One region of the Priestia sp. HNGD-A6 genome, then DNA from elsewhere that is predicted to be linked to it. Evidence: a T-box and tRNA genes for the amino acid it is inferred to sense, from the RefSeq annotation. Region 1 holds a T-box; the other holds one or more tRNA genes.

Region 1 (8,118 bases):
TGTTCTACATCAATACTTAATTAGCTACGATGTTTACTAATTTACCAGGCACAGCAATCACTTTGCGTACTGTCTTACCTTCAATGAACTCTTGAACATCTTCATTAGCCATTGCAATATCTTGAAGCTCTTCACGAGATGCCTCAGCAGGTACGTTTAATTTTGCACGTACTTTACCGTTAATTTGAACGACAATTTCCACTTCATCATCTACAAGTTTCGCTTCATCAAACGCAGGCCAAGCTTCATATGAAATCGTATCTTCGTGGCCTAGTTTGCTCCATAATTCCTCAGTTGTATGAGGACAAATTGGTGCTAATAGCTTCACAAATCCTTCTACGTATTGCTTTGGCAGCACATCAACTTTGTATGCGTCGTTGATGAATACCATAAGTTGAGAGATACCTGTATTAAAACGAAGACCTTCGTAATCTTCCGTTACTTTTTTCACCGTTTGGTGATATACGCGTTCAAGTGTAGTATCATTGCTTTCTTGAACCTTGCTGCTTAATTCACCATTATCCTCGATAAGTAAACGCCATACACGATCTAAGAAACGGCGTGCACCATCAAGCCCTTTTGTTGACCAAGCAATGGATGCATCTAACGGTCCCATAAACATTTCGTAAAGGCGAAGCGTATCTGCACCGTGGCTTTCTACGATTTCGTCTGGGTTTACAACGTTACCTTTTGACTTACTCATTTTTTCATTGTTTTCTCCAAGAATCATACCTTGGTTAAACAGTTTTTGGAACGGCTCTTTTGTTGGAACTACGCCGATATCATATAAAAATTTATGCCAGAAACGAGCATACAATAGATGAAGAACAGCGTGTTCAGCTCCACCGATATAAATATCAACCGGCAACCATTCTTTTAATTTGTCTGCATCTGCTAATGCTTCGCTGTTCGCTGGATCAATGTAGCGTAAGTAATACCAGCAGCTGCCTGCCCATTGAGGCATTGTATTTGTTTCGCGGCGCCCTTTTTTGCCCGTTTCCGGATCTACAACGTTCACCCAGTCATCAATGTTTGCTAATGGAGATTCACCTGTACCTGACGGCTTGATTTCAGTTGTTTTTGGTAAAACAAGCGGAAGCTGATCTTCAGGAACTGCAGTTGTTGTGCCATCTTCCCAGTGAATAACAGGAATCGGTTCACCCCAGTAGCGCTGACGGCTGAATAACCAGTCACGCAGACGGTATGTTACTTGTTTTTCACCTTTTTCATTTGCTTGAAGCCACTGAATCATATTTGAAATTGCTTCTTCTTTGTCTAGACCATTTAAGAAGTCTGAATTAACGTGCTCGCCGTCGCCTGTATAAGCTTCTTTTGAAACGTCTCCACCCGCTACTACTTCTTTAATCGGCAGTTCAAATTTAACAGCAAACTCATAATCACGCTCATCATGAGCAGGAACAGCCATAATTGCACCTGTACCATAGCTCATTAGAACATAGTCAGCAATCCAAATTGGCATTCTCTCACCGTTTACAGGGTTAATTGCATAAGCACCTGTGAATACGCCCGTTTTGTCTTTAGCTAAGTCTGTACGCTCTAAATCGCTTTTGCTTTTAATTTGATCTAAATACGCTTCTACCGCTTCTTTTTGTTCGGCTGTCGTAATTTTATCCACAAACGGATGTTCAGGTGCTAAAACGGCATACGTTGCCCCAAACAGCGTATCAGGACGCGTTGTGAACACAGTAAATGTTTCGTCATATCCATCAATTGTGAAGTGAACGTGAGCTCCTTCAGAGCGGCCAATCCAGTTTCGCTGCATTTCTTTAATACTTTCTGGCCAATCAAGATCATCTAAATCTTCTAGTAAACGATCTGCATAAGCTGTGATTTTAAGCATCCACTGCTTCATTGGACGACGCTCAACCGGATGCCCACCGCGCTCACTTTTGCCATCTATAACTTCTTCGTTTGCAAGTACTGTTCCCAACGCAGGACACCAGTTAACAGCTACTTCATCCACATAAGCTAAGCCTTTTTTATATAGCTGTAAGAAAATCCACTGCGTCCATTTGTAGTAGTTAGGATCAGTCGTATTAATTTCACGCTCCCAATCGTAAGAGAAACCTAACGATTTGATTTGACGACGGAAATTATTAATGTTAAGTTCAGTGAACTCAGCCGGATCGTTTCCTGTATCTAATGCATACTGCTCAGCAGGTAGTCCGAATGCATCCCATCCCATTGGATGAAGTACATTGTATCCTTGCATACGCTTCATACGAGATAAAATGTCCGTTGCTGTATAACCTTCTGGATGCCCAACGTGTAAACCCGCCCCAGATGGATAAGGGAACATATCTAATGCGTAAAACTTACGCTTTCCTTCATCTTCTGTTGTTCTAAATGTTTTATTTTCTTCCCAAACTTTTTGCCATTTTTGTTCGATCTTTTCATGATTAAAAGCCATACATAATCCTCCTTGTACGCTCCAGCTGTATTTAATTAAACTAAAAAACCCCTCATCCCTCAAACAAAGGGACGAGAGGTTGAATAAACTTCCCGCGGTACCACCCAAATTAGCACAATTATGTACTCACTCATTTTCCTTAACGCGGATAGACGGTAAATGTTACTTTACTTCACATTTACAACTCCAAGGTGAGTTCATGAACGCCCGTTTGCTGACTCGCACCACCCGTCAGCTCTCTTAGCTCGCTTCGTTCACTACTATTCCTTATCATAGTTTTTACATCATACTACCTTGTATTGTAAATAATATGTTCGCAAACTGCAAGTTGTTCAACGGATTTTGTAAAAGTTTCTACACTGCCTCACTGCTTTGTTGCTAAATCCCCTCTTTCATTCTTATATATGAACAACTTCTCCCAAAAACATACATACAACGCCAAACAAAGAGATTTAGACATAATTAAGTTAATCCTATCTAAAGCTGAATAAATAGGATATCTGGACTCCTTGCTACAAAACTGTTCATTTCCGTGCAAGGCTTCATCTTGCGCTCCAATCAACAGCTTAAAGCAACTAAACACATAAAAGCCGAGTTCACCATAATAATGAAAAGATCCGAACGATTTATCGTTCGGATCTTCTTTCAGCTAAAATACTTTTGTCCCCGCCTCTACTTTCTTTAACAGCTATTATTAAATACCAAATCCAAAAGAAAACAGGATAATCGCAAGTACGAGACCAACAAGCGGCACAACTACCGTCATCGCTGCAACTGATCCATACGCATCTTTATGAGTTTCTCCGCAAATAGAATTAATTGTGGTGACGACATAACCATTATGAGGCAAGGAATCTAATACGCCAGAAGATATAGCTACTACACGATGGAGAGCTTCTGGATTTACACCAGCATCTAGATAGTGAGGGGCTAAAATTGGCAAAGCAATCGCCTGACCTCCTGAAGCCGAACCTGTCATCCCCGCGATAACACTCACCGCAATAGCTCCCCCTATCAACGGACTGCCTGGAATATGCGTCATGGCATCTACAGCCACTCCAAACGCGGGAACAGCCTTAGCAACCCCTCCAAAACCTACGACAGCAGCTGTATTCCCAATTGCAATTAGCGCTCCAAGCGTCCCTTCTGATGCTGCATTCCAAAATCCTTTAAAGTGTTTTCGGTTCACAATGTATGTGACAATGATACCGCTTAAAAGTGCGACAATCAACGCAGATTGCTGAAGCGGCTTATGAAGTGCAAAAGAAATAATGAGCACGACCACAAGCGGAAGCAAACTTAATAACGGATTAGGAAGAGACTGATTTTCCGTTACTGCTGGATCTTTCTCGCGTGATATAAAACGCTCTCCATTTTTAACTGCTTTTGAAATTAAGCGCTTTAACCACCAGTAGCCGAATACAGCCATCACTACCGCTACAACTAAACTAACTTCCCATCCTGCATACGGACTAGTCTTTAAATATTCAATTGGAATCCAGTTTTGGATTTCAGGCGATCCAGCCGAGGTCATCGTAAACGTAACGGAACCGAATGCTAAAGCAGCAGGGATAAACCGCCTCGGCAAATCAGCTTGTTTGAATAAGCTTAAAGCCATTGGATAGACAGAGAATGCTACTACAAACAGACTGACTCCTCCATATGTTAAGACCGCACAGGCAAGTACAATCGCCAACACTGCTCTTTTCATTCCTAGTTTACTGACAATCCAGCGAGAAACACTATCAGCGGCCCCGCTGTCTTCCATCACTTTTCCAAAAACGGCCCCCAATAGAAACATTAAATACCAAGAAGCAATAAATCCTGTGAAACCAGACATATAATTCCCAACAAAATTTGCTTCTCCTTCTTTCACCAGCTGTGGAAATAAAGGCATTCCGCTTGTTAACGCAACAACTAAAGCACTAAGCGGACCTGCTATAAATAAATTCATGCCTCTCATCGTTAATACAATGAGCAGCAATAATCCTCCAATTAATCCAATCATACTAAGCATATTCTAGCCCCCAAGAAGTCATATAATTAGAAAACGCTTACATTTTTACAGGTATATACTCCTTTCTTTGCTTGTCACGACCCTTACTATATTATTAAAGGAATACTGAAGACATTCCTACGTTTATTGAACAGTCAAAAATAAAACCACCTCTATTTATTTAGAGATGGTTAGTGAACGCTGACGTTTTTCTTTTAATTTATAATCGTATATCCATGTTGTACACATGCTAAATAACAATAGTGCAATTAATAAATAGCACAGGGTAGACATATTAAACGCATCGAAAATAACGCCTCCAAAGAGAGGGCCAATCATTTTACCTGCAGTAGCCATACTGTTGACTACGCCTTGATAAAACCCTTCTTTTCCTGATGGAGCTAACTGACTTGCGACAGCTGGAATTGCTGGCCAAACAAACATTTCTCCAACTGTTAACACAATCATTGCTGTTAAGAACTGCGAAAATGTTGTGGCATTCACCACGATGATGAAAGAAGCCACAAAAATAACCGTTCCAATTAGAACCTGTACTTTTAATGTCTTTGCTACTTTTTGAATGATAGGCACAATCAAAGGCTGACCGACTACAATTAAAATGCCGTTAATCGTCCAAAGCAAACTGTAGCTAGAAAGAGGTATATTCAACTCACGCGTATGCGTAGCAATCGTTGTTTGCCACTGAACATACGCGACCCAGCATAATACGTATCCTGTACATAAAATAAGAAGGGCCGTCAGTTTCGTTTTGTGCTGAATACTACCGGCTTCATTAAGGACATTCGTTTGCCCAACTGTAACCGAAATATGACGGTATGAAAAAATAGCAATAAGAAGAAAAATAACGTATAAAATTGTATTAGCTAAGAAAATATACGTAAATGAATAGGATGCTACAACGCCCCCTACCGCTGCGCCAATAGCCACTCCTGCATTTTGAGCAACGTACATCGCATTAAATGCTTTTCTTCCGCCTTGTGGCCAGACTGAGCCTGCCATTGCATACATAGATGGAAACACAATACCAGATCCAAACCCTACAATAACCAAGAGAACAACATATGTAGGCCAACCATGGAAAAACACCAGTCCCACTAATGCAACAAGGGTAATAATAATTCCTGATAAAATGGATTTATATCCTCCAATTTTGTCAAAAAGCGTTCCCCCTAGTAAATTACCCACTACGCTTGCAGCAGAGTTCAGCATAAGAACCACTCCTGCAACGGATAACGACTTTCCTAAATGTTCATTTATATAAATTGTATTGAGAGGCCATAAAAACGAAGCTCCCGTTACGTTTACAAGCATACCAATAATCAAAAACCAAAGTGACTTGGGCATTGATCTCCCCCCTATCTATTCGAATGCCAACGTACATTCTAGTCTTTTCTTAAAGGGTTCGCAATGCTTTTACATATAGACAATTTATTTGAAATTCGCTGACTATTTAAAAAGGTGATTTCACATGACAATATCATGCAAAATCACCTTTTTACCGCTTATTTTTGCTTCGAACGAACCGGCTGGGCACGCTTGCTGTTCCGTGCTTTTAATTCTTTTACAGGATCAAAATCTTTTCCTAGCTCAATATCATTGCTGTTGATCCCGTTTTTTGTTTTTTGTTCCGGGTTATTTTGATTTGAACGAGTTGCCATAAAATCCTCTCCTTAATGCTGAGTTGTAATCAATTTATTTTGCAGCTGCTGAACTTGCAGGCGCATGCGATATAGCTGCTCTCTTTGCTGTGCATTTGCACTGTGAGAAAACTCTTCAATTTCTTTATAAGCATTTTCTAATTTTTCCTGTGCTTTTGTATATTCAGTGTCATTGTAATGTTCTTGTTTCATGCCTTCCTGTAACTGACCTTGTCCAAAGCGAATAGCATCTTCACACTGCTGCATAAGTTGATCCACTGCTTGACGAGTTGTCATTGTCTATTCCTCCTATTCGTTCATTTCTGTCTTATTTTGCGCAACTTTACTCCCCTTTACGACAAGAAGAACCTGTTAAATATAAGCATCCTTAAATTTGTTTGGCACTTTTTCACGTTTTTGATACAATTTGTTGATGTATATTGCATGTAAAAAGGAGGTTGCTGATTTGAATCAGACAAACCCATTTCCGTATAAATCTGAAAACAAACGTTATCATACCTGGAATTACCACTTACGTAACCACTTTGGCCATAAGGTATTTAAAGTAGCCTTAGATGGAGGATTTGATTGTCCAAACAGAGACGGCACGGTAGCTCACGGCGGCTGTACGTTTTGCAGCGCTGCCGGTTCAGGAGATTTCGCTGGAAACAGAGCGGATGATCTTGTGACACAATTTAACGAAATCCGTGAAAAAATGCATCATAAATGGAAAGACGGAAAATACGTTGCTTACTTTCAAGCATTCACTAACACTCACGCTCCTGTTGAGGAGCTTCGTGAAAAATATGAAGCGGTCTTAAAGCTTCCCGGAGTTGTTGGGCTTTCTATCGCCACGCGCCCTGACTGTCTCCCCGACGATGTGGTGGAGTACTTGGCTGAATTAAATGAACGAACTTATCTATGGGTAGAACTTGGACTGCAAACTGTTCATGAACGAACTTCACTGCTTATCAACCGGGCACACGATCACCAATGCTATGTAGATGGTGTAGCAAAGCTTCGAAAACACGGTATTCGCGTTTGTTCTCACATCATTAATGGTTTGCCTTTAGAAACACCTGAGATGATGATGGAAACGGTACGGGCAGTAGCAAAATTAGACGTTCAAGGAATTAAGATTCATCTGCTTCATTTACTAAAAGGAACTCCTATGGTCAAACAGTATGAAAAGGGCCTTGTTGAATTTCTTTCATTTGAAGAATATGTAAAGCTTGTATGCGATCAGCTCGAAGTAATCCCTTCTGAGATGATTGTTCATCGTATTACCGGTGATGGACCGATAGACCTCATGATCGGACCGATGTGGAGCGTAAATAAGTGGAGCGTATTAAATGCCATTGATCAAGAGCTCGAACGTCGCCAAAGCTATCAAGGAAAATATTACGAAAAAGAGTTGATGGAAAGATGAAAATAGAACGTATCCTGCCTTTTGCCCGCACGTTGCTCACTAATGCTGTGGCTGAAGGAGATGTCGCGATTGATGCTACAGCAGGAAATGGACATGATACATTGTTCTTAGCCAACTTAGTCGGAGATACAGGTCATGTATATGGATTTGACATTCAGCCCCAAGCCATTCAAGCAACTCAGCAGCGATTGACAGAACATCATGTAGAAAAACGAGTCACGCTTATCCAAGAAAGCCATAGCAATATAAGCATGCTTCCTACTTCTATTAATGGACGAGTGACGGGCGCTGTCTTTAATTTAGGTTATTTACCAGGTGGAGATAAAGACATCGTCACCACTTCTGAAACAACAATTTCTGCAATTGAGCAGTTACTTGATTTGCTAGCACCTGAAGGAGTGATTGTGCTCGTTATTTATCACGGACACGAACAAGGGAAACAAGAAAGAGACGATTTACTAACGTACGTCCAAAATCTGGATCAAAAAGACGTCCATGTTTTACAATATCGCTTCATGAATCAGCAAAACAATCCTCCGTTCATCATTGCTATTGAAAAAAGATAAGCCGTATATGGCTTATCTTTTTAACATTCGGTACAAGC
Region 2 (8,118 bases), 2.5 Mb from region 1:
TGTAGGGAAGAATTTGTGTAGTGAGAAAATTCCCTACATAGTAAAGAACTTGACTGCTGATAAATAAATTGGATAATACAAAAACAGCAGAAACAATCTTTCCAAACAGTTTTCCTAAAATTTTTTCGTTCATTTCCATCAGCGTAAGCGTTGGAAACATTTTTCCTAGTGAGGTAAAAAGCAAAACTAAGCCAATTCCTGATGCTACACCGAAAAGTGCTGCAATCCAGGCGTCTTGATGAGCATCAGCTGTAATAGCGGCAGGCACAACAATAATTGTGCTCCCGATGCTATATAAAGTTACTAGCTTGCGAAATTGAGTAGCCGAAATATTGATTTCATTAAGCAAAATGAGCACATCCTTTTGCCATATACACGAATTAAGTGATCCAACGGAATAATAAGTGACTTAAAGGCTGAAACATTGCTTCTACCCAATCAGAAGGGTTCGGTAGAGGCAGTCGAAAGATTTTTGCAAGAGCGATCATCATACTGATTGTCATGAATAAAATAAAAATTTTCCGTTCCTTTTTATAAGAGGGTTGAGGTAATCTTTTTATTTCCATCCATATAATCCCTGCACAAATGATCAAAAAGGAAAGAAACAAGTGCATGCAGTCAACCCCAATATATTTTGACGTTCAAATAAGCTATTCGTATGATGTCCGCTAAAGAAAGTGATTATACATTTATGTAAAATATAGAAAGTATTTCAAGGGATAAAAGATATCATTGGATGCTCTTAAATAATAAAGGAATTCGTTATGCAAAATATTTACGCAGCTTCAAGCTATTGAAACGTCGTATGAATAAGTGGAAAAATGCCACACTATAGAGTGAACAAATAGAAAGGAGCACTATGATGAAAAAATTCCCATATAACAAAGATAAACAACAATCATTTCAAGCAGCACAGCAGGGGCATAAAGAAGCAGTAGATGCATATGAACAGGCAAATGAAGCTAAAAATGATGCATCGTATGGACATGAAGCGAAGCAAGCGATAGGTGAAGTGAACGAAGCCTCTCAGCAAATTGAGAATGCGCTTGAAAATGCTTCTGAAACACAGCGTCAGCGTTTAACTGAGTTTCAGCAAGACATAAAAGATATGGAAAACGACCTTAATCAATAAAAGAGTAGCTGTTTTACTTAGACTTACAGCAGGTTCATAATAGAGTATAAATTGCAAAAGCAGAAGATAATGAACTTCTGCTTTTTTTATTGGCAGAGTGAATGTAGGTTTCGTGTATATAATGGCTTCTAGCGGTTGTTTGGAGGGCAAGGCGAAGACTCCTATAGGGAAAACAGAATAGGTGAGACCCGGCAGGAGCGGAAGCGAAGGCTTGCACGGAAGTCAACAGTAGTGTAACAAATAATCCATCGTTCCATTCTTATTTTAAAAGGTATAGAAGTTAAAAAAGTAAGAATCCTAATAAAAACAGAACGATGAGAATGGAAAGGGATTGTGACAGGAAACATGCTAATAAATATACTAATAATGATTGTCGTATTGTACTTCATATATGTATTCGTAACTGCAGTGGTACTGTTTTATGTCCCTTTGCACAAGGGAAAAGACTTAAAAGTAATGAATACTGAGAATTTTTACGGAAAGAAAGAATCCACAGACCGCGTTATGCTTTTGGAAAACGGTTATTTTTCAGGGCTTGTTCGGATGCAGATGATTCAAGAAGCGAGGCATACAATCGATATTGCGTACTTTTCCATCGGCAAAGGTCGTTCGTCGGATTTACTTATGGGTGCTTTATTCGAAGCTGCGGACCGAGGTATACGTATTCGAGTGCTGTTAGACGGGATCTCTCATGGGCTAAAAGGCAAGAGAAAAAATGTTCTTTATGCTCTAGCTTTCCACAATAATATTGAATTAAAGTACTATGAGCCCTTTACTATTCTTAAACCTTGGACATGGCATAACCGTCTTCACGACAAAATAATAGTAGTCGATGGCCAATTAGGTATTAGTGGAGGACGAAATATTGGAGATAAATACTTGGCCAGTCAACCGGATAAAAATTTTGTCTATGACCGTGATGTGCTGATTTATAATACAAAGCAAGAAAGTAATAGTGTCATTCTTTCAATGGAGAAGTATGTAGAGAAATTATGGAACCACCCGTATACGGGCAAAGCTTTTCCAAAGCTCAAGAAAACTAAACAATTTCGTGGCCTTTCAGGAAAGAAATTGTTAATAGATCAATACGAAGAGGCCAAAAAAGCAAACGAACCCTTTGTCCATCCTTATATTGTATGGAGAGAATCAACGATGCCTACAAGAAAGGTTTCTTTTATTACAAACCCTATTCAAAGAATGAATAAAAGCCCTTTTATATGGAAAACGTTTATTAAGCTTTCCGAGCAAGCTGAAAAATCCATTGTCGTTCAAAGTCCTTATATTGTACCAACAAAAGAGATGGAACAGTATATAGATAAGTCAGTAAAATCTAAAGTGCGAAGAATTATTTTAACGAATTCTATTACGTCCACTCCGAATGCTATGGCTTTTTCTGCATACTTAGGAGTGAAAAATCGCGTCATGAAAGCGGCTTCAAAGCTTTATGAATATCAACAGCCTTATTCCATTCACGGGAAATCCGTTGTTTACGACCAGCGTTTGAGTGCAGTTGGTTCTTTTAACTTAGATTCACGTTCTGTATTTTTAAATACTGAATCGATGGTTATGATAGATAGTGAAGAATTTGCAGCCGAGCTAACAGGGGCTATTGAAACTAAAATTTCTCACAGTACGCTTGTGGGAAATGAGGGGGAACCTGTGGATTTTAATACGGATTCTCAAAAAAACGTGCCTCCTGTAAAATCTGCACTCCTCCATATTCTTTCAGTCTTCACGCGATTTTGGAGACATTTTGTATAGTTCTGCACTTTGCCTAAAAAAGGGCTTTTACAGAAAGCTTCTAAAAATAAATGGTAGAGGGTAAAAGGTGCTGCAACTGGCGGTGGAAAGTGTGAAAAGCTGTGATATGCCTCACAGTTTTTTTTGAAGTCGCCAGTACTAGTCATGATTCATAAAAAGGCCTATTGACGAAATTCCATATATGTTTTATTATAATATAGCGTCGTCAATAAACGAGGTTCTTTTGAAGAAGTCATTTCTAGGGGCATAGTTTAAAGGTAGAACTACGGTCTCCAAAACCGTCAGTGTGGGTTCGATTCCTACTGCCCCTGCCATTTTGGAGTTATTTTTCGATTCACACGCGGGTGTGGCGGAATTGGCAGACGCGCTAGACTTAGGATCTAGTGTCTTATGACGTGGGGGTTCAAGTCCCTTCACCCGCATCTTTACTTTTATATATTGCGCGGAAGTAGTTCAGTGGTAGAACACCACCTTGCCAAGGTGGGGGTCGCGAGTTCGAACCTCGTCTTCCGCTTCTTTTCAAAAGCAGTTTGCATGTGCAAACTGCTTTTTTTGTTGTAGAAATAAAGATTTTTACTATGCTGTTTTTAATTAGAAATAGTTTATTCAATCAGTGCTGCTTATACGTATCGTTTTCGTGAATATACACATATTATTGGGGTTACATTAAAAGCTAATGAACGATACGTGAAGACGTCTAATATGGTTTTTAAGATAGGGGAGAGTCCTATGGAATCTAGTTGGTTTTCAATTATACCGTTTTTAATTGTTATTCCAATAGCTATTTTCACCAAACAAGTGCTGCCAGGTTTGTTTTTAGGCTTATTAGTAGGCGCTTATTTGATTGATCATTCGATTGTCGGAGGTGTTGAAAAGTTACTTCACTACGTTGTACAAGCTCTTAGAAATAAAAGTAATATAGAAATCGTTGTCTTTTTATACGCGTTTTCAGGGCTTATCGGAATGATTAAGATGGCTGGAGGAGTTAAAGGTTTTGTGGAAACAGCTGCAGAAAGAATTGATACAAGAAAAAAAGCTCTTATTTTAACCTATGTTTCAACCATTGGAACATTCAGTGCTCCCACCTTTCGTTTTGTGACGATCGCGCCCATTATGAGAGCGCTGCTGAAAAAAGTGAAAATGACGACAGCAGAGCTAGGGTTTGTTATTGAAACAACTGCTACTCCCGTTATCGTCTTAATTCCCGTGGCAACGGCATTTGTAGGATATATGGTCTCAATCATTCAAATGGCAATTGATCATCAAGGCATAAAACAAGACGCTTATTCTTTGTTTATTCAAAGCATTCCTTATAATTTCTTTTCGATTGTGATTATTTTAGTAGGGATTTATTTCAGCTTTTTTCATCATTCAACGTCTACAGCTCCTATGAAGCTCGAGGAAGAAGACGAAAAAGATTGGCATGATTGTCATCCTTGCGTCTCGAAGGATTTGCCTTCTAAGCCTTGGAATTTGTTAGTACCTTTACTTGTTGTGATTTCACTTACCTTACTTTTAACATGGTGGAGTGGACATCGTAAGAGTCACACCTTTTTTGAAGCATTTATTAAAGCAGACGTGTTAGAAGCGATGGTAGTAGCTTTAATTATGACTACGTTAATTACGCTCATTTTTTTCTTGTTTCAGCGCTTTACATTACAGAATTTGCTTAATGGTTTTATCACAGGAGGCAATGACTTGATGTCCGTTATTTTGTTGTTATCGGTAGTATGGGGATTATCCGCTGTTACAGAAGACTTAGGTTTTTCAAATTTCGTGACGGCACATTCTAAGTGGATTCCTCAAATGTTTGTCACTCCGTTCATGTTTATCTTTGGAGCCGCTATTTCTTACTTTATCGGATCTGCTTGGGGCACGTGGGGGATTTTAATGCCGCTTGGCGTATCGCTTGCAAGTTCTGCAGATCTTTCTTTGCCGTTAATTATCGGTGCGGTGTTTGCGAGCGGTTCCTTTGGAGCGTTTTCTTCACCTTTAAGCGACGATACGAATACCATCGCCAAAATATTAGATTTATCTGTTATTGAATATGCCAAGTATAAATTAAAGCCAGCTTTAATTGCAGCGGGAATAACAGTTGCTTTCTATCTTGTTGTATCTTTCTTATTTTGAATGAGAAAAATAGCCGTCTAGTATCAATTTTTCATTTTTTTTAATTTAAAGTATGCATACAGTCCTAATGACAGGCACACTAGCATGATACAAGTAAGCGGAAATAAGATGGTATTAACAAAATGATCATAAAACCATATATACACGCACATCACCTCAATAATTTTAACGTCATTTTTTCTATTTAGTAGAGATACACTATCTGTGCTGCTTCTTCCTATTCTTCAAAAAGGCGATAATCAGAAGCAGTAGGGGTATGATAGAAAATAGCGGCATATGCAAAAGAAATCTCGCTACGTGTAATCCTTCATAAAGGTGTTCTTGAAAATTACTAGCGATTGTAATCGACAAAAACAACACAATGATGCCTAAAGGATACGCTAGACGTGAAGGAGATTTAATTTTAAATAAAGTAGCTGTACCTATTATAGAAGCATAAAACAAGATGCTAACTTTGAAATAAATCCCAATCACCATAGCGAACATAAAAAATACATCTAGACGCTCTAAAAAATCAGCTACTTGGATCGTTTGGACAGTACTAAGAAGAGGAAACTGTGACCTTGTCGTCAGATCAACTCCAAGCACGCTAATGTTAATAATCATCGTAATAATTAGATTAATTCCGCTTAATCCCGTTGCGCATAGCATGGTCACACTTGCTTTTTTGGGGTTGCTTAAGTAAGGAAGAAGCATAGTAAATACAATAGCTTCTGTGAAAGGAAAATATAGCGTTTCGGTCAAAGCAACTTTGGCAACAGGAAGTATTCCTTCTTTTAATACCGGCTGCAAGTTCTTAAAATCAACTAATCCTGAGCTAATAATTAAGATGAAGCCTGCAATAGCTAGAAAATACATAAAAATAAACAGAAGCTCTCCTGATCTCGCTATCGCTTCAATTCCTTTTCGGGTTATATAGATAATGACCAGCATCAATAAGGCATTGGCAATAAATAAAGGCGTATCCGGATAAGCAAAAGTAAGAAGCATTTCTCCGAAATCTCTTAGAACTCGTGATGCATCGTATAAAAAATAGACAATATATACGAATGCAAGAAGTGTTCCCAGTGCCTTACCTAAAATTTTCTGCATGTATTCTGTAGGGAGGAGGTCCGGATAGTAGGAATAGAGCTTATGATAGACTAAGAAGAAAAAAAAACTGCACAGCATTCCAATTAAAATAGCTAGCCATGCATCTTGCTTCGCTCTCATTGCAAGAGGAACTAATAAAGCGCTTCCCAGTTCGAATAATACCATGAGAATGAATAATTGAGTGGCGCTGATTTTTGCTTTTTCCATATAGCCAGAACCTCCTTACCTCATTGTTGTTTTTCTTTTACGCTAGAGAGAAACGATTTATTGCGCAGACCCGTTCGGCGAATGTAAGCTTCTACTGTAACGTCTACATCTAATTTTGGAAAATAAACGTCATCCCATTCTGATTTGAATTTTTCCCACTGATTGGGGCGCGTGCGTTCCAGTGCTTCTCCAAACCCAAAGATGTCAACTTTGTCTGTCTGAGCTTGTTTAATAGCTGTTTGTAATTCTTTTTTTATTTCTTTACCTGCAGCTTTTTCCATTTTTTTGATTACGGCAGGTTGACGTGTATCAACAGGGACCTCCACTTCTCCAAGATCGCCTTCTACGCGAGTGTGAACGGACACGTAAGGTTTTCCTTTTTTCATTTTTACAGATACATCCGTTTTTTGACGAACTGTTTGATAGGCAAGCGCTTCTTTTTTTCCTTTCCAATCTATATTAATATCCGTTCCTTGTATTTTATCAAGAATCCAAACGCTGCCTCTGGCTGGACTATTGTACAACCAGTCGATTAACTTTCCATTTTTAAAAACAGCAATGCCAGAAGCACGAAGGGTAGCTTCTGGTGCGCTTTGCTGGAGGTTATCTAATTTTTCTGCTTGTTGAGGATTTCCAACTAAACGAAAACCCGAGACTAGTGCTTCTCCTCCGGGAGATTCGAGAGACCTCATCACTTCTTGAAAGGAAACCTTTAGATTTTCTCCCCATTTTCTTTGAGTGAACTCCAGCGTTTTCATAATTTTGTTTGCTGGAATTTTATCGACAGGCGTTAGTGCTTTTACCAAATCAGCAGCACTTGACTGGTTTGCGATGACTAGGGAAGTCGTAATTCGAAACTCAGGATCGCGATCAATAGAATCAATAAGAATGTTAATTCCTTCTTCACGCGCTAGTTTTTCTCCGATCACGACTAAGTTGGTATGGGCATAATAAAGTCTTCGGGAAATTCTAGCTGAAGCGCGTCTGCTTGCTTCAACTAAATTATCGCCAGAAGCAGAATAGATCGTAACAGGCGGACTTTGGGTACCGCCGCCCCCTTGTAAGCCAGCTACGTTTCCCGGGTTAATAATTTGAAAGGTAAGCTCATACCGTCCGTTTTTCGTTTTATCAATGCCCATTGCCGATACAAATGCAAGGTCTGTTAATTCTTTTTTACTCCAGCAGCCAGTAAGCAATACCATCATTATGGTCATTACCAGTAAAAATAAACTTTTACGTTTCATTTTGATCACCTTTTTCAAGTTCCTGGTTAATCATACCTCTTGAAGAAGGAGGCTCAGGCTTTTGATGTTTGCTTTGACGAACTTTGTTATCACTAATTAATTTAGGTCTTCTTCTCATCGTCCACCAAGGTAACCGCAGCAATGTATCTTCATTGCTTGCAGGAATAAAGGGTGCTAATGGCGTCATGTAAGGAACACCAAACGAACGTAAGCTGCACAGGTGTCCAACTCCCATTAAAAGAATGAGGATAATGCCATAGAAACCGAATGTAGCCGCTCCTAGTATAAATAAAAAACGAATTAAACGCGCTGAAATAGCCATATCGAAAGACGGTGTAGCAAAGCTAGCAATGGCTGTAATCGATACAATAATAACCATAGCTGGTGAGACGATCCCCGCTTGAACCGCTGCTTGCCCAATAACAAGAGCCCCGACGATTGATACAGCAGATCCGATAGCTTTTGGTAAACGAATCCCCGCTTCACGCAAAATTTCAAAGGTGACTTCCATAAAAAAAGCTTCCACAAACGCGGGAAATGGAACGGATTCTC

The links. The T-box of region 1 lies ahead of leuS (leucine--tRNA ligase). A T-box ahead of a tRNA ligase gene usually reads a tRNA of that ligase, here a tRNA-Leu.
Region 2: it has a tRNA-Leu gene. The T-box ahead of leuS (leucine--tRNA ligase) is inferred to sense a tRNA for this amino acid. The anticodon was not compared.

Annotation. Positions count from the first base shown of each region.
Region 1 covers NZ_CP138621.1:3,181,738-3,189,855, reverse strand. The annotation lists gene leuS (leucine--tRNA ligase) at 17-2,431, opposite strand; T-box leader at 2,496-2,714, opposite strand; gene SCI76_RS16285 (GntP family permease) at 3,126-4,448, opposite strand; gene SCI76_RS16280 (MFS transporter) at 4,605-5,792, opposite strand; gene SCI76_RS16275 (hypothetical protein) at 5,951-6,106, opposite strand; gene SCI76_RS16270 (YtzC family protein) at 6,119-6,382, opposite strand; gene SCI76_RS16265 (TIGR01212 family radical SAM protein) at 6,552-7,514, shown strand; gene SCI76_RS16260 (class I SAM-dependent methyltransferase) at 7,511-8,080, shown strand; gene SCI76_RS16255 (tetraprenyl-beta-curcumene synthase family protein) at 8,093-8,118, opposite strand, start outside.
Region 2 covers NZ_CP138621.1:528,808-536,925, reverse strand. The annotation lists gene SCI76_RS02790 (endospore germination permease) at 1-358, opposite strand, end outside; gene SCI76_RS02785 (hypothetical protein) at 381-566, opposite strand; gene SCI76_RS02780 (hypothetical protein) at 863-1,132, shown strand; gene SCI76_RS02775 (phospholipase D family protein) at 1,499-2,893, shown strand; tRNA gene SCI76_RS02770 (tRNA-Trp) at 3,134-3,207, shown strand; tRNA gene SCI76_RS02765 (tRNA-Leu) at 3,234-3,315, shown strand; tRNA gene SCI76_RS02760 (tRNA-Gly) at 3,336-3,407, shown strand; gene SCI76_RS02755 (Na+/H+ antiporter NhaC family protein) at 3,623-5,023, shown strand; gene SCI76_RS02750 (GerAB/ArcD/ProY family transporter) at 5,222-6,322, opposite strand; gene SCI76_RS02745 (Ger(x)C family spore germination protein) at 6,343-7,566, opposite strand; gene SCI76_RS02740 (spore germination protein) at 7,556-8,118, opposite strand, start outside.